Regions from separate parts of the Parageobacillus sp. G301 genome, predicted to be linked through region 3. Evidence: riboswitches for the same ligand, from Rfam matches in the RefSeq annotation. Region 3 holds a riboswitch; each other region holds the start of a gene.
The links. A riboswitch is a leader RNA that binds a small molecule or an ion and turns the genes downstream of it on or off. The one in region 3 is predicted to bind thiamine pyrophosphate.
Positions count from the first base shown of each region.

Region 1: another riboswitch for thiamine pyrophosphate. It lies ahead of tenA (thiaminase II); the one in region 3 lies ahead of thiC (phosphomethylpyrimidine synthase ThiC).
Region 2: another riboswitch for thiamine pyrophosphate. It lies ahead of thiM (hydroxyethylthiazole kinase); the one in region 3 lies ahead of thiC (phosphomethylpyrimidine synthase ThiC).

Region 1 covers NZ_BSDB01000001.1:1,595,311-1,603,039, forward strand. Annotated here, with positions in the region: gene QSJ37_RS08110 (thiazole synthase) at 1-553, opposite strand, end outside; gene thiS (sulfur carrier protein ThiS) at 555-758, opposite strand; gene thiO (glycine oxidase ThiO) at 758-1,888, opposite strand; gene tenI (thiazole tautomerase TenI) at 1,931-2,539, opposite strand; gene QSJ37_RS08130 (energy-coupling factor transporter transmembrane component T family protein) at 2,556-3,338, opposite strand; gene QSJ37_RS08135 (ABC transporter ATP-binding protein) at 3,352-4,803, opposite strand; gene QSJ37_RS08140 (ECF transporter S component) at 4,823-5,410, opposite strand; gene tenA (thiaminase II) at 5,397-6,092, opposite strand; TPP riboswitch at 6,202-6,309, opposite strand; gene QSJ37_RS08150 (YbjQ family protein) at 6,378-6,692, opposite strand; gene QSJ37_RS08155 (class I SAM-dependent rRNA methyltransferase) at 6,849-7,729, shown strand, end outside.
Region 2 covers NZ_BSDB01000001.1:121,536-129,264, forward strand. Annotated here, with positions in the region: gene QSJ37_RS00630 (XylR N-terminal domain-containing protein) at 1-498, shown strand, start outside; gene QSJ37_RS00635 (HAD family hydrolase) at 791-1,627, shown strand; gene QSJ37_RS00640 (long-chain fatty acid--CoA ligase) at 1,895-3,577, shown strand; gene QSJ37_RS00645 (DUF6044 family protein) at 3,728-5,395, shown strand; gene QSJ37_RS00650 (glycosyltransferase family 2 protein) at 5,408-6,439, shown strand; TPP riboswitch at 6,500-6,611, shown strand; gene thiM (hydroxyethylthiazole kinase) at 6,673-7,482, shown strand; gene thiD (bifunctional hydroxymethylpyrimidine kinase/phosphomethylpyrimidine kinase) at 7,497-7,729, shown strand, end outside.
Region 3 covers NZ_BSDB01000003.1:139,518-147,246, reverse strand. Annotated here, with positions in the region: gene QSJ37_RS16560 (methyl-accepting chemotaxis protein) at 1-546, shown strand, start outside; TPP riboswitch at 610-724, shown strand; gene thiC (phosphomethylpyrimidine synthase ThiC) at 1,096-2,817, shown strand; gene QSJ37_RS16550 (NAD-dependent succinate-semialdehyde dehydrogenase) at 3,219-4,676, shown strand; gene QSJ37_RS16545 (aminotransferase class I/II-fold pyridoxal phosphate-dependent enzyme) at 4,889-6,058, shown strand; gene QSJ37_RS16540 (thiamine pyrophosphate-binding protein) at 6,085-7,722, shown strand.

The sequences.
Region 1 (7,729 bases), on a different contig from region 3:
TTCCAGCATCAACAATCACCGGGACAGTTGCCTGTTCAATAATTAAGCTTAAGTTTAACGGATTGACAATGCCTTGTCCGGAACCGATCGGCGAAGCCCCCGGCATAACCGCATGACAGCCAAGCTCTTGCAGACGTTTTGCGAGCACAACATCATCAGAAGTATATGGAAGAACGATAAATCCTTCTTCCAACAATATCTCTGTTGCCTTTAACGTCTCAACTGGGTCTGGAAGCAATGTTTTCTCACAGCCGATCACTTCTACTTTTATCATATCACATAATCCCGACGCTTTGGCGAGCCGAGCGATTCGCACTGCTTCCTCCGCCGTTTTCGCCCCCGCTGTATTTGGAAGAAGTTTATATTTTGCAAGATCTAAATTTTCCAAAAAATTAGGCTGGTTTGGTTCAAAAATGTTCATGCGTCGAACAGCAAACGTTAAAATTTCCGCACCTGACACTTCCACTGCTTGCTTTTGTACTTCCAAGTCTGGATATTTTCCTGTTCCTAGCAACAATCTTGATTGAAACTCATATGGCCCGATTTTTAACATATCAACCGCCTCCTACAAAATGAACGATTTCTACTTTATCGCCATTACATAATGTTGTTGTTTCATATTGCTGTTTTGGGATAATCGTTAAATTTACTTCGACAATCGCAATTTTGTTGTTTAACTGAAAATGGGCAAGCAAGTCGCTAACTGTTTTCACTTCATCTGGAACATGAATCGATTCGCCGTTAATAATGAGTTCCATCACTTCCCCACCTTTGCTTGATGTCTTGTAAGTGAAAACGGAGCAAGGTCGACCTCGCTTCCTTTTCCTTCAATGAGATCGGCTAATAATACGCCGGTGATCGGACTTAACAAAATTCCGTTCCGGTAATGACCTGTCGCGATCCATACATTCGGATAGCACGGATGCTCCCCTATGTATGGCAAGCCATCGCTCGTTTGCGGGCGGATGCCGCTCCACGCTTTTTCCCATTCCGCATTTTTCATTTCTGGAAGAAGATGATGCGCACGTTCAAGCAAACTCATGATTCCATGAATCGATACTTTTCGGTCAAATGTGTGCGGTGTCGAAGTTGCCCCTATCAACAGGCGATTTCCTCGTTTTGGAACGATATAACAACCGTTTTTCGCAAATACGGTCGCTTGAATTAACGGTTTTTCTGTTTTTACAAGAAGACATTCCCCTTTGACTGGATACATCGGCAACGATATGCCCGTTTTGGCAAGAACACGCGAAGACCATGCTCCTGCCGCAATAACCACAACATCGGCTGCGATCGTTCCATGATTGGTGCGAATCATGTATGAATAATCTGCTCGTTGTAAATCGATGACTTCCGTATACTCATGCCACTTTGCTCCATAGGCAATCGAGGCATTCGCAAAAGCGGCAGCGAAATCAGAAGCGCTCACTTGTCCGTCTGATGGTATGTACATTGCGCCCGCTAAATCGCGGGAAACATTCGGCTCTATTTCCGCTGCCTCATCCATCGACAGCCAGCGTACTGGATAATCGGTATGCTGCCAAAATTCGTAATGGCGACGGAGGGCCGCCGCTTCTTCCTCGGTCACCGCCACTTTCAACATGCCTTTCTGTACAAGCCCAATGTCGATTCCGGTAAGTTCCCTTAATTCCTCCGCAAGCTTAGGGGTCATGTCCCTGCTTTTGATCGCAAGAGGAATAAGCGGACTTTCTTCGAAAAATTCAGATTGCGCCCCAAGCATTCCTGCCGCCGCGCTTGATGATTGGCTCGCAATCCACCCTTTTTCAAGCACGCCGACGTGAAAATGACGTTTCGCCAACTGAAAAGCAATAGAAGCGCCAATAATTCCGCCGCCAACAATCACAACGTCGTAATGGTAACGTTCCATTTAAATCCCCTCTTCTCTTTTTCCTAACGATTTCCTCCACATTCATACCATTTTCTTCACAATTTTTGCGAGTTTCTTTGCTTCGCCAACAGGATCGTCGGCAAAAAATACCGCTGACATAACGGCAATCCCGTGCGCACCAGCTTTCAGTACTTGTTCCGCATTATTGGAATGGATGCCGCCGATCGCGATAACAGGAATATTCACGTGATTGGCGACACTTCGCAATGATTCTATTCCGCGCGGCGGTACCCCTACTTTGCTTCCAGTCGCAAAAACGTGGCCGTATATACAATAATCAGCACCGCTTTCTTCCGCTTTCATCGCTTCCTCGATCGAATGAACCGAACAACCGATAGATAGCGAAGGAAAATGATGTTTTACTTGCCTCACAGACAAACTATGGTGCGCAAGCTGGACTCCTTTTACTCCAAAAACCACCGCCACATCAATTCGGTCGTTCACGATGATTTTTCTAGGCGGCACTCCTTGCTTGATTAACGCTGTAAGAAACTCGGAAATTTCCCTTGCTGTTTTCATTTTTTCCCGCACATGAATCGCGTCTACATATGGATGAACGCGGGCACAAATCGCAACGAACTGGTCTAAAGACTGTTTTCCTGTTGAAATGATATGAAGTTGTCTTTCCATTCTGATCCCTTGCTTTCTACCGCACATCTTCCACCGGAATGTACGGATAATAAATCCCGGCATAATAAGCCGCTGCCGTCACTATGATAAAAACAGCAACAAGCACAATATCATATTTGCTAAACCCGATTTCATAATAAAACGTTCGCTCTGCGCTGTTGGAAAAACGCTTTGCTTCCATCGCAACAGCGATGCGCTGGGCACGGCGGATGCTTTGTGATAAAAGCGGAATCGCATACCGCTTCATTTTTTCGAACAATCCGTTATTGACAACCCCTCGTACTTTTAACGCGTTTCTTACAGTTTGAAATTCTTCGATCATAATCGGAATTAAACGAACGCCTGCTAAAAAGCTGTAAGCGTATTTTGGTTTTAATTTTAACTGCTGCATCAGCGAATAAAATAAGCGGACCGGTCTTGTCGTTAGGGAAAACAAAAGCCCAAGGAGCGCGAACGAGAGCGCTCGAAACCCGAGATGCATTCCGCGCAAAAAGCTTTCTTCCGTCACATGGATAAGCCCCCAGCGAAGCCATGTCGTCGAACCTTCACCAAACAAAATCATCGATGACGCGGTCGAAACAAATACAAGAAAAAACGGCAAAAACAATAGCAGCAAAAACTTCCACGGATAGCCGGTATACAGCATAAATAACAAGAGAAGCCCAAACGAAAAATTGATTAAAACATTTGGGTTGTGTACGAATAAAACAACGATAAACAACAAAATGAGCACCATAAGCTTTAAGCTCGGATTCGTATGATGCAGCCATGTTTCTCGATAATGAATGTTCCATTTCATCATCTGTACCTCCCTACACGGACAGCACAGCCGTTTTGGATGGATGAGGCGAAATCCATTCATCTTTCACCAGCTGTCCGTCTTCAATCACCCATCTTCTTGTGGCAAAATATTTGACGATGTTCTCATCATGGGTGACCATCATAATCGTTGCACCTTGCTCTCGATACGATTCCAATAACTCAAGCAGCGCAAACGTATTTTTTGCATCTTGCCCAAACGTTGGTTCATCGAGCAGGAAAATTTGCTGTCCGCTTACGATCGAAGCAGCCACACTTAAACGACGCTTTTGTCCCATGGAAAGCTGGTATGGATGCTGATTTTGCTGTTTTCGAAGGTGGAATCTCTGCAGCAATTGTTCGACCGTTTCCGCAATTTCCGCTTCTTCTCTTTTTTCTAAACGAAGCGAATAAGCAATCTCCTCTCGTACAGAATTAGTAACAAACTGAAATTCCGGATTTTGAAAGACAAATGCAATCAAACGATGAAGCTGTTTCAACCGTTTGCTGTCTTTTCCGTATAACTCATACGTCCCGTCTGTGCGAATGAGCTTCATCAGCGCATGCAAGAGCGTACTTTTCCCGGCGCCGTTTTTGCCGGTAATGGCAATCCATTCTCCTGCGCGTACAGTCGCTTCTTCCACGCGTATTTTAACATCGCGCAGGCGATAGCCTTGAAACTCGCGAAGGCGGATAATTTCCTCTTGGCGAACATTCACTCGCTGGCGTTGCCGCTTCGCTATATATTCATCCCATACACCGGGATACCAAATTCCTTGTGAGGCAATGATATCTTTGTAATCGGAAAACACCGTTTGCGCTTTATCATCAGCAATGATCTCGCCGTTATCATTAAATAAAATAATCCGATCGACAAAATCGAGTATATGATCGATTTTATGTTCGATAATGATGACCGTTTTATCATGGGCAATTTGTTTCACCGTCCGCCAAATCGCTTCCGTTCCTTCTTCATCAATCATTGCCGTTGGTTCATCCAAAAACAGTACATCTGGATCTAACGCCAATACGGAAGCAAGGGCGAGCCGTTGCTTCATTCCTCCCGATAGCGTATGAATATCGGTATGCGGCTCTACAAAAAGACCAACTGTCTCTAGCAGCTTCTCGATCCGCTCTTTCATCTCTTCGCGCGGCACACCGATATTTTCGAGCGCAAAGGCGATTTCTTCATCGACAAACGGCATGCAAAATTGCGAATCGGGATCTTGGAAGACGTAGCCCCAATTATCGGGAAGCTGCACTCGCTCTGCTTTCATCGGAACTTCGATCGAATGCGGAATCAAGCCGGACAGCACTTGCAACAATGTTGATTTTCCGCATCCGGATGGACCGAGCAACAATACTTTTTCTCCTTCGTAAAACGTGATCGATAAATCTTTAAATAGCAATGTATCTTTTCCAGGAAATTTCAAGCGCAGCCGTTCAACAGATGCTATCGGTTTCATCGGTTCACACGCCACCTTTTCAACGATCAAGCGCGTCGTAATCTTCTTTCGAAGCCGGGCGCAACATTTGCGTCACACCAGTTTTTTCTAACGCTTTTACTAAAGAAACGGCAAAAACACCGGCAATCACCACTGCGCCAATAAAGCGGGCAATAAGGAATAATGCCAAGTTCCAAGGCGCCAGCGATTCAATATACCCTTTATAAAAATCCATCACAAGCGAACCAATCGTCGCGCCAATCGCTCCTAACGACACGACCAATGCGTCAAACCGTTTATAACGGAACGCGGCAAACACCACTTCCGCCAAAAGCCCTTGAACAACTCCGTAAATAAGCACCTCTAGCCCCCACTCTGAGCCCATAATAAATTCTCCAGAAGAAGCAGCAATTTCCGCTAACAGCGCAACACCTGGCTTGCGGATCAGCAAATATGCCACCGATGCGGCGATAAACCACATGCCGTAAATGAGTTGATCAATATGAAAACCAAATGGCTTAACAAAGTAATAGAACGGCCCCCAAATTTTATAAATGATCCCAAAAACGACAGAAATCACGATTGTCGTTAAAATATCAACGAGCTTCAATCCTTTAGTTGCTGACATGTTCTTTGATCTCCTTTCCTGCTGATGGCCATGTTTCTAGGCGATATGCCATCTCCCAAAATTCGTATTCATATTCACTGCTAATAAGAAAATGCTGTTCCATCCGTTTGCGATCGGATTCAGTGACTGCTTCCGCGATCTCATCCAAACGGGCGATTTGTTCTTCTACTAAGCTGCGAAACCATTCGGAGCTATATGTTCCAATCCATTTCTGATAGATTGGCTCTTTTGGCTTGCAGTCTTTTAGTCTCTCGCCAATCTCATAATAAAGCCAGTAGCACGGCAAAATCGCCGCAATCACATCACCTAAATGCCCTTCATACGCAGCCCGGTACATATGCGACGTATACGCGTATGCGGTCGGCGCCGGAATAAATGACGCTTTTTCTTCCTCCGTGATCCCAAGCAGACCGGCAAACGTTTCATGCAAAGATAATTCTGCTTCACATGTGCTTTGAGCATGATGCGCCATGCTCGCGATTGTCTTTGCATCTGGAGACTTCGCTGCCCCAATTGCCTGGACTCTCGCAAAATGGTGCAAATAATACTCATCTTGCATCACATAATAGCGGAAACGAGTAAGGTCTAGCGTTCCTTCCCCTAACTCTCTCACAAAAGGATGGCGAAAGCTTGCCTGCCAGATCGGATCGGCCTTTTTCCGCAATTCCATCGCAAATGACATTTTGTCTCCCCCTTTTTTATAAAAAATAAACACCACTTCCTTTACAAAAGCGTAAAGAAAGTGGTGTTGAACACTAGCCGCCGAAAAAACATAGTAAAATCCACGACTACGCCACGCCACTCCACTTCCCTACGCTGGCATTACCCAGATCAGGTGCTAAGGGTCTCAAAGGCACACTTTGATCTCAGCCTTTCTAAAGGCCCCCCTAGTGGATTGCGTACGCTATGAAATTTTCTTATTTGAGAATATCATATCACGGTGAATATCGTTGTCAACCCTTTTTTACTATTCCACGATGACCGCCGTACCGTATGCCAAAATTTCCGACGTATTCGCCATAATTGCCGCTGTAGCGACTCTTACGTCGATTACCGCATTTGCTCCTTGGCGTTTCGCCTCGTTTATCATGCGTTCAATCGCAATTTTTCTCGCTTCGTCCATCATTTCAGTATACGCCTTGATTTCTCCGCCGACAATCGTTTTCAGACCAGCCATAATGTCTTTGCCGATATGTTTTGACTGTACCGTATTTCCTTGTACAAATCCGATATACTCTTTTATTTGTTTTCCTGGTACATAGTCCGTCGTTGCGATAATCATCATAATCCCTCTTTTCTTTTCATCTATGCTTATCGTTATTCTGTTTAGAAGAAAATAGTCCTGACAAATGTCGACAAACTTGCCTGCGTTGCGTCTTTGTCCGCAATTCTGTATCATAGAAAAAGCAAACGACTATATCATAATGGAGTGGAGAACGTGGCAAACGTATTTTTAAAACGAAAGCGAAAAAAACGGCTGGAACAAGGACATCCATGGATTTTCCAAAGCGAAGTCGATTATATTGAAGGAGACTTTGAACCGGGCGATTTTGTGGACGTATATAATCATCAACGCTACTTTTTGGCAAAGGGCTATATTAACCCGAAATCGCAAATCATTGTGCGCGTTTTGACGCAAAATCCTGATGAAGAGCTAAATGAACAATTTTTTGTCGACCGAATCCGCAAAGCATGGGAGTATCGTGAGCGAATGATTCCCGGCGTTCGCTCATGCCGCGCTATTTACGGTGAAGCTGACTTTTTACCGGGGCTGATCGTCGATAAATACGAAGACGTGCTTGTCGTTCAAATTCTTTCCCTCGGGATGGAAAAACGGAAAGACTGGATTTTGCGCGGTTTGCTTGAAGTATTTAAGCCAAAAGCGATTTATTTGCGCAATGACGTGTATGTCCGCGAGCTAGAAGGGCTAGAGCAAGAAAAAGGCTTTTGGTATGGCCAGTCGGAAACGGAAGTGCTGATTGAAGAAAACGGCGTCAAATATATCGTCGACATTGAAAACGGGCAAAAGACGGGATTTTTCTTCGACCAAAGACAAAACCGCGCGGCGATTAAACCGCTCATTAACAGCGATACAACAGTGCTCGACTGTTTTACCCATACTGGCTCGTTTATGCTCAATGCGTGCTTATATGGTGCGAAACACGTCACTGCGGTCGATATTTCCGAACACGCCATTGAAACAGCAAAACGCAACGCCGCACTCAATGGCTTTACCAACGTCGATTTTGTCGTCGCCAATGCATTCGATTATTTGCGCGAAGCGGTTCGCGATGGAAAGAAATGGGACGTTGTCATCAT
Region 2 (7,729 bases), on a different contig from region 3:
ACATGGCTGGCAAAACTTGTTGATTTGCTATCGTCTCAATTTTCTTCTGTTACATTTTACGGAGGGATCAGTTCCAAAGCAAACAATGTATCGCATGCTGGGGACGCTTATAAAGAAGCGCTTATATCCGTCAGAGTCGCATCAAAACACCAACAAATCATTTCATTCGAATCTTTAGGAGTCGTTGGCGCTCTTATTAATGAAAATAATGAACAAGAAGTGAAAAAAATGGCTAAAGCTTGTCTTGGAAACTTAAACTTGGATGATCCAAAAAACGTAGAGCTTATTCGTACGTTGTATATCTTTTTAATCAACGGCGGCAACTTAGAACAGACAGCAGCAGACTTGGCGTTGTCCATCAGCGGATTGCGGTACAGGGTGAGCAAAATTGAAAGCATCCTTCAACAAGAACTGCGAAATCCTATGATTCATTATCAACTCCTTTTATCCATTCAGGCATTAATGATCATAGGAGAGATAGATATCAGGCTTAAATAAGGCAGCTACGGATTTATAGATTGTTCCCATCGTTTTTTCGCAATAAAGTGTGGATTCCTCCATAAAACGAATCAATGGCGAAAAATTCACTGATGAATAAATAATTTGCCTTTCCAGATTAGAAAATAAAGAAAGATATCATCCAGCAAAGAAGAAGATCCAATGAGCAAAATCCCGTTTTTCGCCATTCAGCCGGCATCTGATCGGCGTGCCGCCGATCGGGTTACCGAACACTTGCGGCTGGAAAACAAACATATGAAGCGTCCGTAGCGATCAAGAAAGGGGAAGCAGCATGAACACCGGAAACGTAAAAGCGCTTGTCTTTGATTTAGACGGTACATTGTATGAAGAAACTCATCACTTTGAATATTACGCCGCGCAGGTCGCCAAGCGGCTGCGTGAAAAAGATCAACACCGTTTTTGGGAAGATTACCGCGCGGTTCTTTCCGGCCGCCATCCGCTTCGCATCGGCAGCGTGTACGACACGGAGAAGGATCTTATTTTGTTTTTGCAAAACGGCATCGTTAGCGAAGCGTACCGCTGGAACGGCGAAAAGCTGGGCGCTGCCGAAGTAAAAACGATCTACCCCGGGCAGGTGAAAATCGATCTTGACCGCTTATTTAGCATCGGCGACTTATGGTGGGTGCCAAGCTCGATCGGCCGCCATTACGGTTTAACGAATGAAGATACATATGCGGCGTTTTTGGAAACGAGAAAGTGGATGATGGGGCCGGAATTTGAAATGAAAGGAGTTTCTGGACTTGCCGAGACGCTAGAGCAGCTGAAAAACCGTACTGTGCTCATTTTAATGACGAACAGCCCGGAGCCGGACAGCGAAGCGATTTTGCAAAAACTAAAGCTGGCTGATGTTTTTCATCATAAAATTTTCCAAGCGGGCAAGCCAATCAAAACAGCCACTCATTTCGAGGAGATTCGCGAGCGCTATCACATCGAGTATGAAGAAATAGTCAGCATCGGCGACAATTTGGAAAATGACATCCTCCCGGCGCGCCGGCTTGGCTGCCGCACCATTTTTATCGATGCGTATAGACTGGCTAAGCACGGCGATGCCGATGTCATTGTCGCTTCAATGTCGGAATGCGTCCCTGTCCTGCGCCGCCTCCTATAACGCCGGCATTGCGATGTCCTTTTATTTTGGCGCCCTGGTTAGCAAATAGCTTTTACGGGGAGCGGGCGGCGGGGAATTTATTTCAAACAATATTCAGAAAATTATTGATATTATCAGTGGAGCGTAGTATGGTAAAAGAAAACATATACATACTAACTGGTTGGTCAATTAATGAATAATGTATAACAAGTAGTAATAGGAAGAATAACAGAAGCGTATTTTTTTTGTAAACGCTTTCTAAATTTGTTGTTGAGGGAGGAGAGGCGAATGAATAATCGCCATTTTCCATATTGGCCAAAACGGTTGAGCAAAACGCTGACTGTTCCGGAAACGACGATCTTCGATCATTTAGAAACGACAGCAAAGCGTTACCCTCAAAAACACGCCATCCACTACTACGGCGCCTCTTATTCTTACAAACAATTATGGGAGCAAGCCAACGCACTTAGCGGTTATCTGCAGCAAAAATTTTCCATCCAACCAGGTGACAGAGTGCTTTTATACATGCAAAATTCCCCGCAATTTATCATTTCCTACTATGCAATTTTACGTGCGGAAGCGATTGTTGTTCCGATTAATCCGATGAATACAACCGAAGAGCTTTCGTTCTATATTCAAGACTGCGAAACGAAAGTCGGAATCGTCGGTCAAGAATTATTTGGAAAAGTAGAACCGTTGCTTTCGTCCACAACGTTAGAACATGTTATTGTTGCTGCTTATTCGGATTATATCGCCGCACCTTATCCCGTTTCTCTTCCTGACGAGGTGGCATTGCCGCGGCAGGCGTATGCCAATGACCGTGTATACTATTGGACAGATTGTTTAGAGGCGAATCTTCTGCCGAAAGAATATAAAGGCCATGTCGATGATATTGCTGTGCTGCCGTATACATCGGGAACAACGGGGGTGCCAAAAGGGTGCGTTCATTCGCACCGGACGGTAAACGCCAACATTGTCAGCGCCTATCATTGGGCAAACGTGACAAGCGATACGGTTTGCCTCGTCACCTTGCCGCTCTTTCATGTGACGGGAATGGTCCACAGCATGCATCTTCCAATTTTTGCGGGCGCGGCGATGGTGCTGTTGACCCGTTGGAATCGCGATAGTGCCGCGCGTTTGATTGAAATGTATCGCTGTACACATTGGGTCAATATTAGCACGATGCTTATTGACTTTTTGGCGAATCCGTCATTGTCAAAATATGATATTTCTTCTCTTGCTAGCATCGCTGGCGGGGGCGCGCCGCTTCCAGAAGCGGTCGGAGAAAAATTGTTTAAGCTGACAGGAGTGCAATATATGGAAGGATATGGGCTTTCCGAAACGATTTCGCATACCCATTTCAACCCGCCGGATCGTCCGAAATTGCAATGCTTGGGCGTTCCATCGTTTGACGTTGACGCCCGCATCATTGAGCCGGAGACCGGAAAAGAGCTTGGCGTCGGGGAAGCAGGCGAAATCGTCGTGCACGGCCCACAAGTGTTTAAGGGATATTATCGCCGTGAAAAAGAAACGGAAGAAGCGTTTATTGAAATCGATGGAAAACGGTTTTTCCGCACCGGCGACATTGGGCGGATGGACGAAGACGGATATTTCTTCATTGTCGACCGTGTCAAGCGGATGATCAATGCGTCTGGGTATAAAGTATGGCCGACGGAAGTCGAATCTCTTTTGTATAAACATCCAGCCGTCCAGCAAGCATGCGTTGTCGGGGTTCCTGATCCGCGCCGCGGCGAGACGGTGAAAGCATTTATTGTGCTTCAAGATGAGTACGTCGGCAAAATCACAGAAGAAGAAATTATGGAATGGTCCAAAACACAAATGGCCGCCTATAAATATCCGCGCATCGTCGAATTCCGTTCGTCGCTGCCGATGACATCAAGCGGAAAATTATTGTGGCGGAAATTGCAAGAAGAAGAGTATCAAAAATTAGAAAAAGAAGTAAAAGCATGAAAGTGTGTGCATAATCAGCAACATAAGGCCGCTTCCAAAAAGCAAAAACTGCTTTTTGGAGCGGCCTTTTTTCTATGATAGAAAAGATGCATATTTTTCCTTTTTCGTTAGAAAATAAAGGAAGACATTTTAAAAAGGGAGGGGGATGAGGTGCCGACAATAGAAAAGCAACTCCTGTTTTTCTCATTCCTTGCAATCGCCTTGTTTGTATCGCCGTATTTTCTGCTTGGCGAAGATGCGCATATGCGTGTGCATGATAATTTAGATTCCAATATTGCATGGTATAAAGTCGTCACGAGGAGCGGAGAGTTATTTGGTTCGGTTCATGCGGTCATCCCGCAAATTATTAACGGGTTGCCTCGAAATGCGTTCGGTACGGAATTTAGCGGAATCGTTTGGCTTCACGCGCTATTTCCATCCATTTACGCATATGGACTTAGTCAGGCGATTACTCGCGTGTTTGCGTTTATCGGCATGTACTTGCTGTTAAGGAAATATGTTATTCCAGATGAAAAATGGGTATGGATTCGCATTGGAGCGTCGCTTGCTTTTGCGCTGACACCGTTTTGGCCATCAGGGATGCTTAGCACACTTGGAATGCCGCTTGCGCTGTGGGCGCTTCTGAACATCCGCGCTGGCGAGCGTTCGTGGGTAAACTATCTTGTGCTTACGCTATTGCCGTTTTATTCGAGTCTCGTGCTCGGCTTCTTCTTTTTTCTTAGTGCGATGGGAATATGGCGGCTTGTCGACGTCATTCGCGGGAAAGGATGGAATTGGCGCTTTTTCTTTGCCATTGTGTACATGACGGCCATTTATTTGGCGGTGGATTACCGCCTTGTTCATTCGCTGTTATTTTCTGATGAACCGACAAGCCGTGATGAGTATTTTCATGCCCGCTTGCCGCTTTGGCGTGTCATACGGCTAATTTTTAAAAACTATATTCTCGGCCATACGCATGTGATGACGGTACACGGACTTATCATTTTGCCATTGACATTGATGGCGTTGTATATCGTTTGGAAGAAAAAGTTATGGAAGCGGGAAAAGCTATTTGTATTTTTACACGTATTGAATTTTGCGCTGTCGACGTGGTACGCGTTTTGGTTTTATAAAGGCTGGGTCCCGTTAACAGAACGTTTTGATCTTCTGGATAAATTTAATTTTGCCCGCTATCACTTTTTGCGGCCGATGGTCATTTATGTGCTGTTTGCCATTTCCCTTAAAATTTTATGGCAGCAAGGCCATTCGTGGAAAAAGGCGTGTTTTGCAGCGATTGCCGCTCAGTTAGTCGTTCTCACCGCTTTTAACGAGGAAATTGCGTATCGCAATAAGCCGTCGTTTCGCGAGTTTTATGCGGAAAAGCAATTCCAAGAAATAAAAGAGCACATCGGACTGCCGGTTCACAAATATCGTGTCGCCAGCATCGGCATTCACCCGGCAATCGCGCAATATAACGGATTTTACACATTAGATACGTATAACAATTTTTATCCCCTGTCATATAAACATAAGTTTCGCCAAATTATTGCAAAAGAGCTGGCGAAAAACAAAAAGCTGCGCGAATACTTCGATGAATGGGGCGGACGTTGCTATATTTTTGTCGACGAGTTAGGAAAACATTATATGTTTAACAAGAATTCAAAACGAAAGATTAAACATTTACATCTAAATACGAATGTATTTCGCGAAATGGGCGGCCGTTATATTTTCTCGGCATTGTCGATTGAAAACGCAAAACAAAATCAGCTGACGCTTGAAAAAGTGTTTCATTCCAAAGAATCGGCATGGACGATTTATTTGTACAAGGTGATACCGTAAGGAGGGGTTAACATGAACGAACCAATGCTTACAATTGTCGTGCCGTGTTATAACGAAGAGGAAGTATTGCCGGAAACGATTCGCCAGCTCCGCAATCTGCGGGAGGAGCTGATTGCCGAGCGCCTTGTTTCTCCTGAAAGCACGTTATTATTTGTCGATGACGGAAGCGGTGATGCGACATGGGACATTATTTATAAAGCAAGCTTGCGTTACCCGGAAGTAAAAGGGGTGAAGCTTGCGCGCAATGCGGGGCATCAAAACGCGCTGTTAGCGGGGCTGTTTGCTGCGAAAACGCGTTCTGATTGCATCGTTTCGATCGATGCAGATTTGCAAGATGATATTTCCGTCATTCACGATTTTGTCCAAAAGTTTCATGAAGGATATGAAATTGTGTATGGGGTGCGCAATAAGCGCGATACGGATACGTTTTTTAAACGCCATACTGCTCAATGGTTTTATAAACTGATGAGAGCGATGGGAGTCGATCTAGTTTATAACCATGCCGATTATCGGTTAATGAGCCGGCGGGCGGTAGAGGAGCTCGAACGGTTCGAGGAAGTGAATTTGTTTTTGCGTGGAATCGTGCCGCTACTAGGGTTTCGGTCCACAACCATCTATTATGATCGGAAAGAGCGGTTTGCAGGAAAAACGAAATATCCGCTCAAAAAAATGATCGCGTTTGCCCTTGATGGGATCACTTCGTTTAGCATTACGCCGATTCGCATTATTTCGCTCATTGGATTTGTTTCCTTTTTCGTCAGCTTATTGTTTGGAGTATATTTTCTTCTTTTAAAATTTACCGGCCATACGCAAACAGGATGGACATCGCTTATTACATCCATTTGGTTTCTTGGCGGCTTGCAGCTTATTGCGTTTGGGTTGATCGGAGAATATATTGGGAAAATTTATAAAGAAACGAAACGGCGCCCCCGATACATTGTCGATCTTGATTTATTTAATTTGCCGATGCCGCAGCCGTGGCGCCAATCTCCTTCACTAAGTGAAGGATCAACGATGCCGGAATTTTCAAAACACCGTTCATAATGTGATATTTTTACTTGCAATATGTGAAAAGAAGGAGTAGACTCTTTTGTGAAAAACTATATATTGTTTTGCGGGAGCTTGCGGAAGCAGGCTGAGAGTACGGCTAATTCCGCCGTTGACCGTTCGAACCTGTTTGGGTAATGCCAGCGCAGGGAAAGTGACTGTGGGATCCGTATACACTTTGCTTGCGCGCAAAGTGTTTTTTTATTCGCAAAAAAGGGAGAGGATGGGAAATGAACAACCAAGAAGCGATAAACGCATTGCAAATGGTTAGACAAGCCAATCCGCTTGTACATAACATTACGAATGTTGTCGTAACGAATTTTACGGCAAACGGCCTGCTTGCGTTAGGTGCTTCACCGGTCATGGCGTATGCGAAAGAGGAAGTTGCGGATATGGCAAAAATTGCGGGGGCGCTTGTCTTAAATATCGGAACATTAAATCCAACAGAAGTGGAAGCGATGATCATTGCCGGAAAAGCGGCAAACGAAGCTGGCGTTCCTGTTATTTTCGATCCGGTTGGCGCCGGGGCGACGCCGTATCGCACGGAGACGGCGCGAAACATTGCGAGCGCGGTCCAACTGTCTGTCATTCGCGGCAATGCGGCGGAAATCGCGAATACTATCGGCGAATCGTGGACCATTAAAGGCGTCGATGCGGGAGAAGGCAGCGGGGATGTCGTATCGCTTGCGAAAAAAGCGGCCGAGCAGCTGAAAACAGTAGTCGCCATTACAGGAAAAGAGGATGTTGTAACAGATGGAAATACGACGTATATCATTCGTAACGGGCATCCGTTGTTAACGAAAGTGACCGGAACTGGCTGCTTATTGACATCTGTTATTGGCGCATTTGCGGCTGTAGAGCGGGATGTGTTAAAAGCGGCGGCGGCGGCGCTTGTCATCTATGGAGTTGCCGCGGAAATCGCTGCGAAAAATGCAGGAGACGAAGGACCGGGCAGCTTTCAAATCGCCTTTTTGGACGCGCTTTTCCGCGTAGGAGCGGATGAGATCAGCCGATACGGTCGCATTGAACGAGTAGAATGAAGGGAGAGAAAATCATGGTATATAAAGCGTTAACGATTGCTGGTTCGGACAGCGGCGGCGGTGCTGGGATTCAAGCGGATTTAAAGACATTTCAAGAATTGCGTGTATTTGGGATGTCCGCATTAACAGCGGTAACGGCGCAAAATACACTCGGCGTGCAAGGAGTATACCCATTGTCGCCGGAAGCGGTCGCGCAACAAATTGAATCCGTCGGAACCGATTTAGGAGCGGATGCTGTAAAAACCGG
Region 3 (7,729 bases):
ACGCAGGTGATTACAGGAATTGCTTCGCAAACGAATTTACTTGCCTTAAATGCGGCGATTGAGGCGGCAAGAGCTGGAGAACAAGGAAAAGGGTTCGCCGTTGTGGCGGATGAAGTTCGCAAATTGGCGGAACAGTCTGCTCAATCCGCACAGCAAATTTCGCAGCTGATCGGCTATATCCAAGAAGAAACGGAAAAAGCGATCGAATCGATGGAAACCGTAGTTAGCGAAGTATCGCAAGGGCTTGATGTTGTGCAAACGGCTGGACAGTCGTTTGAACAAATCCGCCAATCCATCGGCGAAGTCAATGCCCAAATCGAACAAGTATCCACAGCGATCGAGCAAATGACGGAAAACGCGCGACGGGTGGCTGCTTCCATTGGCCACATGACAGAGATTGTGGAACAAACTTCTTCTGGATCAGCGAATGTTTCGGCGGCAACACAAGAACAAATGGCATCGATGGAGGAAATTGCTTCATCGGCATCATCGTTAAGCAAAATGGCAGAAAATATGCAAACAATGTTAAACCGGTTTACCGTATAAGGAAGCGTATTTACATTGCTTTATAAGTATGTTAATATTAAGAAAAATTAAATAAGTTTGTCGCTTATCTACTAGGGGAGTCCAATAGCTTGGACTGAGAAAAGAACGCGCTTAAGTTCTTTGACCCTTTGAACCTGATCTGGGTTATACCAGCGTAGGGAAGTAGATAGCGGGAGTGTATGTGTTTGTTGCGTACGTTTCGCTATTTGCGTTCCGTCGGGTTCTCTTAGAGAACCCGATTTTTATTTCCGCATATATTCTCCTATCTCCGCCCCGCGTTTTGGTGTAACTTCAGGTCCTCACTATTATTTTAAGGAGGTGTAGACCTGGTTACTAAAATCGTTGTCGTGTACTGACCGATGGAAGGAATGGTGCACGACAGATGCCGTCGCTGACAAGCGATCCACGGGGTGTCTTTCACAGCGGGTGAATGACAAGGGAAATTCCCTTCCTGATGGAACTCAGGTGTTTCCTGAGCGGCAAGCGATGTTTCCTGGTTCCATCGCGATGAGTCGATTTTTATAGATTTTAGTAACTAGGAGGAGTTACATGCAAAACATCAAATCTTTTATGCAATTTCCTGCGAGTAAAAAGGTGTATGTCGAAGGTTCAAGACCGGATATTCGTGTTCCGATGAGAGAAATTACGTTAAGTCCAACAAAGACAGAAACAGGAATCATCGAAAATGAACCTGTTCGTGTTTATGACACAAGCGGTCCTTACACCGATCCTGATTTTCAGCCGGACATTCAAAAAGGATTGCCGCCGCTAAGAAAACGCTGGATTTTAGAAAGGGGCGACGTTGAAGAATACGGGGGGCGTCCAGTGAAACCGGAAGATAACGGATTCCGTAATGGGAAGCAATCAGAGATTACTCTGCCTTTCGAGAGAAAACCGCTGCGCGCAAAAAAAGGAAAAACTGTGACACAAATGCATTACGCAAAACGAGGGATTATTACGCCGGAGATGGAATTTGTTGCGATTCGCGAAAATATAGATCCGGAAATCGTGCGTCAAGAAGTTGCCGCAGGCAGAGCGATTATTCCTTCGAATATTAACCATCCGGAAAGTGAACCGATGATTATTGGGAGTCGTTTTCATGTAAAAATTAACGCGAATATTGGCAATTCCGCAGTCACATCATCCATTGAAGAAGAAGTCGAAAAAATGCTTTGGGCGGTGCGCTGGGGAGCAGACACGATTATGGACTTATCGACGGGAAAACACATTCATGCGACACGAGAATATATTATTCGCAATTCCCCTGTGCCTGTCGGGACGGTTCCGATTTATCAAGCGCTTGAAAAAGTGAATGGCGTCGTTGAAGACTTAACGTGGGAAATTTACCGTGATACGCTCATCGAACAAGCGGAACAAGGGGTGGACTATTTTACGATTCACGCGGGGGTGCTGCTTCGTTACATACCGATGACGGTAAACCGAACGACTGGCATTGTTTCACGCGGCGGCTCGATTATGGCGCAATGGTGTTTAGCCCACCATGAAGAAAACTTCTTATACACGCATTTTGAAGAAATATGCGAGATTTTGAAAACGTACGATATTGCAGTATCGCTTGGAGACGGGCTGCGCCCAGGCTCGATTGCCGATGCGAATGACGAAGCGCAGTTTGCTGAATTGGAGACGCTCGGAGAATTAACAGAAATCGCTTGGAAGCATGATGTGCAAGTGATGATTGAAGGACCAGGGCATGTGCCGATGCATAAAATTAAGGAAAATGTCGATAAGCAAATCGAAATTTGCAAAGGTGCGCCGTTTTACACATTAGGACCGCTTACGACCGATATCGCGCCGGGATATGACCACATTACATCCGCGATCGGAGCAGCGATCATTGGCGCGTACGGAACGGCGATGCTTTGTTACGTGACGCCAAAAGAGCATTTAGGGTTGCCGAATAAAGATGATGTGCGCGAAGGAGTGATCGCTTATAAAATCGCAGCACACGCGGCCGATTTAGCAAAAGGGCACCCGGGAGCGCAACGGCGGGATGACGCGTTATCAAAAGCGCGCTTTGAGTTTCGTTGGAACGATCAGTTCAACCTTTCGCTTGATCCAGATCGAGCTCGGGAATATCATGATGAAACATTGCCGGCGGAAGGGGCGAAAGTCGCGCACTTTTGTTCGATGTGCGGGCCGAAGTTTTGCTCGATGAAAATTTCACATGAGCTGCAAAAAACGGTGAGGGAAGAAGGGATGAAACAAAAAGCGAAGGAGTTTGTCGAAAATGGCTCATCTCTCTATCGATAATGTTCAAGAGTTGCAAAAGGAAATTGCCGAACTGAAGGAGAAAATTCTTAAATTGGAACAGCAAATTGCCCATATTCAAAAAAATTGCCAGCATTCATTTTTTGAGACACCGTTTATGCGAAAATGTGTCAAATGCCATTATATAGAGATTTTATATTATTGAATATGTAATTGGGCGAAGGGGATTGTCAAATATATAGCTAATCCATCTCCCGTTTTGCAGGGTGGAAATCGGGAAATGGATTAGCTTTTTTATTTTTGTTTTTAGTCATTTCTTTTAAGTTTTTTTATATATATTTCATGAAAAAGTTTATTTGATTGGTTGCGGCGGGATATGGTGCATGATGGATAACAATAAAGAACATCTATTAAATGATTTTTATTTTGGAGGGAAACTATATATGACCAAATTTCCCAATTATACAAAAACGATCTTTATTGATGGACAATGGTTGGAAGCACATAATGGCAACACGCTTCCTGTTCAAAATCCCGCCACGTTAGAAACGATTACGGAAGTTTCATACGGCGATGAAGTGGAAGCGGAACAAGCGGTGCGCGCAGCCAGCCAAGCATTTCCAAAATGGTCGGCAAAAACTGCAAGAGAACGGTCGCAATTGTTATATGCCGCGTATGAAAAAATGCTGGAACATAAAGAAGAACTTGCTTCTATTTTGACGGCCGAGCAAGGAAAACCGTTAAAAGAGGCAAGGGCAGAAATTGATTCAGCGGCAAGTTACTTTCTTTGGTATGCCGAGGAAGCGAATCGCCTGTATGGAGAAATTATTCCTTCGTCCAATAAACATAAACGGCTAATGGTCATTCCGCAGCCGATCGGCGTTGTCGCTGCCATTACTCCGTGGAATTTCCCGGCTTCGATGATTACAAGAAAGCTATCACCAGCACTTGCGGCAGGGTGCGCCGTTGTATTAAAACCGGCTCCAGAAACGCCGTTAACCGCTTATCAGATTGTAAAAATATTAGAAGAAGTAGGGATTCCAAAAGGAGTTGTCAATCTCGTTACTGGCGATGCGGTTTCGATCGGACAGTGCTGGATGAACCATCCTGATGTACGGCTTATTACGTTTACGGGTTCTACGGAGGTCGGCAAGTTGTTGATGAAAGGAAGCGCGGATCATGTAAAAAAACTTTCTTTAGAACTAGGCGGCCACGCGCCGATTATCGTATTTGATGATGCCGATCTTGATTTGGCAGCCGAGATGACGCTTGCCAGCAAGTTTCGCAATTGCGGGCAAACGTGTATTTGTGCGAACCGCGTATATGTGCAAAAAACGATTTGGGATGATTTTCTCGAAAAACTAAAGGAGAAAGTAAGACGTTTATCGATTGACATTGGCGCAAAAGAAACGGCGGATATCGGGCCGCTAATTAATGAAGAGGCAGTGCAAAAAGTGCAGCGGCATTTAGAGGATGCTGTACAAAAAGGAGCTTCGGTCGTTTACGGCGGAAAGAGATGGGATGGCCCGTATCCAGGATACTTCTTTGAACCGACCTTGTTAGTGAACGTTACGAAAGAGATGAGAGTAATGAATGAAGAGACGTTCGGTCCGCTTCTGCCGCTGCAGCCGTTTGAGGAGGAAGAGGAGGCGATTCGTCAGGCGAATGATACGCCATATGGGCTAGCAGCTTATATTTTTACGGATTCGATTCATCGCGCGTATCGAGTCATGGAGAAGCTGGAGTATGGAATTATTGGCATTAATGACGTCTTTCCAGCCGTAGCGGAAGCACCGTTTGGCGGTGTGAAACAATCGGGGCTAGGAAAAGAAGGAGGAAAAGAGGGCATTTTTGAATTTGTGGAATTAAAATATGTTTCCATGGGGATACGGCCTAGCTGAGCCCCCTAAATATAAAACTGCGTAGTCTATTTCCACCGTCTTTGCCGGCGGTTTGTAAAAATAGACATCGGCCAGTTTAATCATTACGTGATTATACTGGCCGTTTTTGTTTTCTTGATTTTTTACAACCGTTTTCGAAAAAGAGTTAAATAGCCAATGAGAAGCATAGAGTAAGAGGGAAAGGACCATTTAATGGATGTGAGGGGATACGTATGGACGTTTATTCTGACATCATAAGAAGCATGCCGCCATATTTGTTCTCTGTTTTTCAGCAAAAGAAAGAAGAACTAATGAAAAAAGGAGTAGATGTGATCGATTTAGGGATAGGGGCGCCCGATTTGCCGCCGCCTGCTTTTGTGGTGGAGAAATTAAAGGAAGAGCTGGATAATCCTAAAAATTTTACGTATTCTCCATATGCCGGGTGCCGAGAGTATAGAGAAGCTGTTGCGCTCTTTTATAAACGGGAATATGGCGTAGAGTTAGACCCAGATACAGAAGTGTTGGCATTAATCGGTTCAAAGGAAGGAATTGTCCATTTATTACAAGCGATTCTTCATCCAGGGGAGACCGTATTAGTTCCAGACCCTGGCTATCCGGTTTATAGCACAGCTGTACATTTAGCAAGAGGAAAAATCGTTCGTTTGCCGCTTGATTCGGAAAACGGATATAAGCCGAGTTTTTCGAGCGTTCCTTCAGGAATTTATCGGGATGCGAAATTAATGTTTTTAAACTACCCCAGCAATCCAACAGCTGCGACTGTCGAAATCGATACGTTTGCCGAAGCTATTTCGATTGCGAAACAATATCATATTTTCATTGCTCATGACTCAGCTTATTCTTTTGTTACTTTTCAAGGATTTAAAGCTCCAAGCATTTTGCAAGTAGATGGGGCGAAAGAAGTAGCGGTGGAATTTGGTTCGTTATCGAAAAATTACAATATGGCCGGTTGTCGAATCGGATACATTGTTGGGAATCGCGATATGATTAAAGCGCTGTCGATCATCAAAAGCAATATTGATACTTGCCAGTTTATTCCGGTCCAAAAAGCGGCGGCTGCAGCGTTAACAAGCGATCATGAAGCGGTCAAAAAAAACAATCGAATATATGAACAGCGGATGAATATGATGGTAAAAGCTTTGCGCTCGCTTGGCATAAATGTTCATCCCCCGAAGGCGACGTTTTTCCTATGGATACCTGTTTTAAAAGGATACTCTTCCGAACAATTTGCGACTAAATTGCTCAAAGAAGCGGGAGTAATTGTTACACCAGGAACAGCGTTTGGTCCATCAGGAGAAGGATATGTTCGGCTATCGCTTTCCGTTTCGATGGAACGGTTACAACAAGTGGCTGACCGACTCAAACAAGTAAATTGGGAGGAGTAGAAGCGGTGAAACAGGAAAAGGGAAAAATTACGGCGGCGAAGGCGATTGTCCATTGTTTGAAAAGCGAAGAAATTTCCCACGTGTTTTGCGTGCCGGGAGAAAGTTATTTGCCGCTAATGGACGCTATTTTTGATGAACCTTCCATTCAGCTTATTTCTGCTCGTCATGAGGGAGGCGCCTCTTTTATGGCGGAGGGCTACGCGAAAGCGACAGGAAAACCTGGAGTGGTGCTGGCGACAAGAGGAGTCGGTGGCGCGAATTTGGCGATTGGTGTCCATACGGCAAAGCAAGATTCGACGCCGATGGTCGTTTTTTTAGGCCAAGTGCACAACGATTTTCGCGGCAGAGAAGGGTTTCAAGAAGTCGATTTAGAGCAATTTTTCCGACCGATTGCAAAATGGACGGTAGAAATCAAAGATGCGAAGCGAATCCCTGAACTTGTTCAACGGGCGTTTCGCGTTGCGCAAACAGGAAGACCGGGGCCTGTTGTCGTATCGCTTCCGGAAGACGTATTTCTCGCAAAGATAGATGAAGTTATTTTTCCAAAAACAATCGTTCCAAAACCCGCCCCGAGCCAACAAGATATTTTGCGTGTTCAAGACGTTTTACAAAACGCCAAACGGCCTGTCGTGATTGCCGGAGGGGGAGTGAAACTTTCGAAAGCGGAACGAGAATTGCTTTTGTTTGCTGAGAAGTTTACGATACCTGTTTCTGTCTCTTTCCGAAGACATGATGTATTTCCAAACGATCACCCATTATATGTTGGACATCTCGGTTTAGGAACGTCAAAAGGGATTATTGAGACAGTAAAACAAGCGGATGCCATTATTGCGATTGGAACGAGATTATCGGAAGTGACGACACAAGACTACCGTTTGCTATCAGCAGGACAAACGCTGATTCATATTGATATCGATGCAAATGAATTGGGAAAAGTATACCCGCCAGCAGCGGCAATCATAGCTGATTGTAAGGAAGCGCTTTCGAAACTGCTTGAAATCGATATTCAGCCATTTTGGCATGACTGGGCAACATCGAGACGAAAAATATACGAACAAGCATCAACACTCCCAACGGAAAAACGAAATGTGAATGAATCCGTGATTGCTAGTCTACAAGAACATTTGCCGCAAGGTGCGATCATCACCAATGATGCAGGAAATTTTGCTGGTTGGCTGCATTCCTTTTTTCAATTTACGGAAAAACATACGTATATCGGTCCGACATCCGGAGCGATGGGATATGGCATGCCGGCCGCCATCGGTGCCAAACTAGCATATCCCGACCGTGTGGCAGTTTCACTATCAGGAGACGGCGGTTTTATGATGACCGTTCAAGAGTTAGAAACGGCTGCTAGATATCATGTTCCTATCATTAGCATTGTATTTAATAACAGCATGTACGGGACGATTCGCATGCATCAAGAGCTCCGTTTCCCAAAGCGAGTGATCGGCACTGATTTAGGAACGGTTTCCTTTGCGGAATTAGCCAAGTGTTTCAACGCAAATGGCATTCGGACCGCAACGGAAGGTGAATTTACTAACGCACTCATTCAGGCGCTGAAAGAAACGAAACCGACGGTCATTGAAGTCATGACGGATCCAAATCAAATTTCGGTCACTTCTACAATTGAACAATTGCGGAAGCGGGTGGATTCTATATAATCATTTC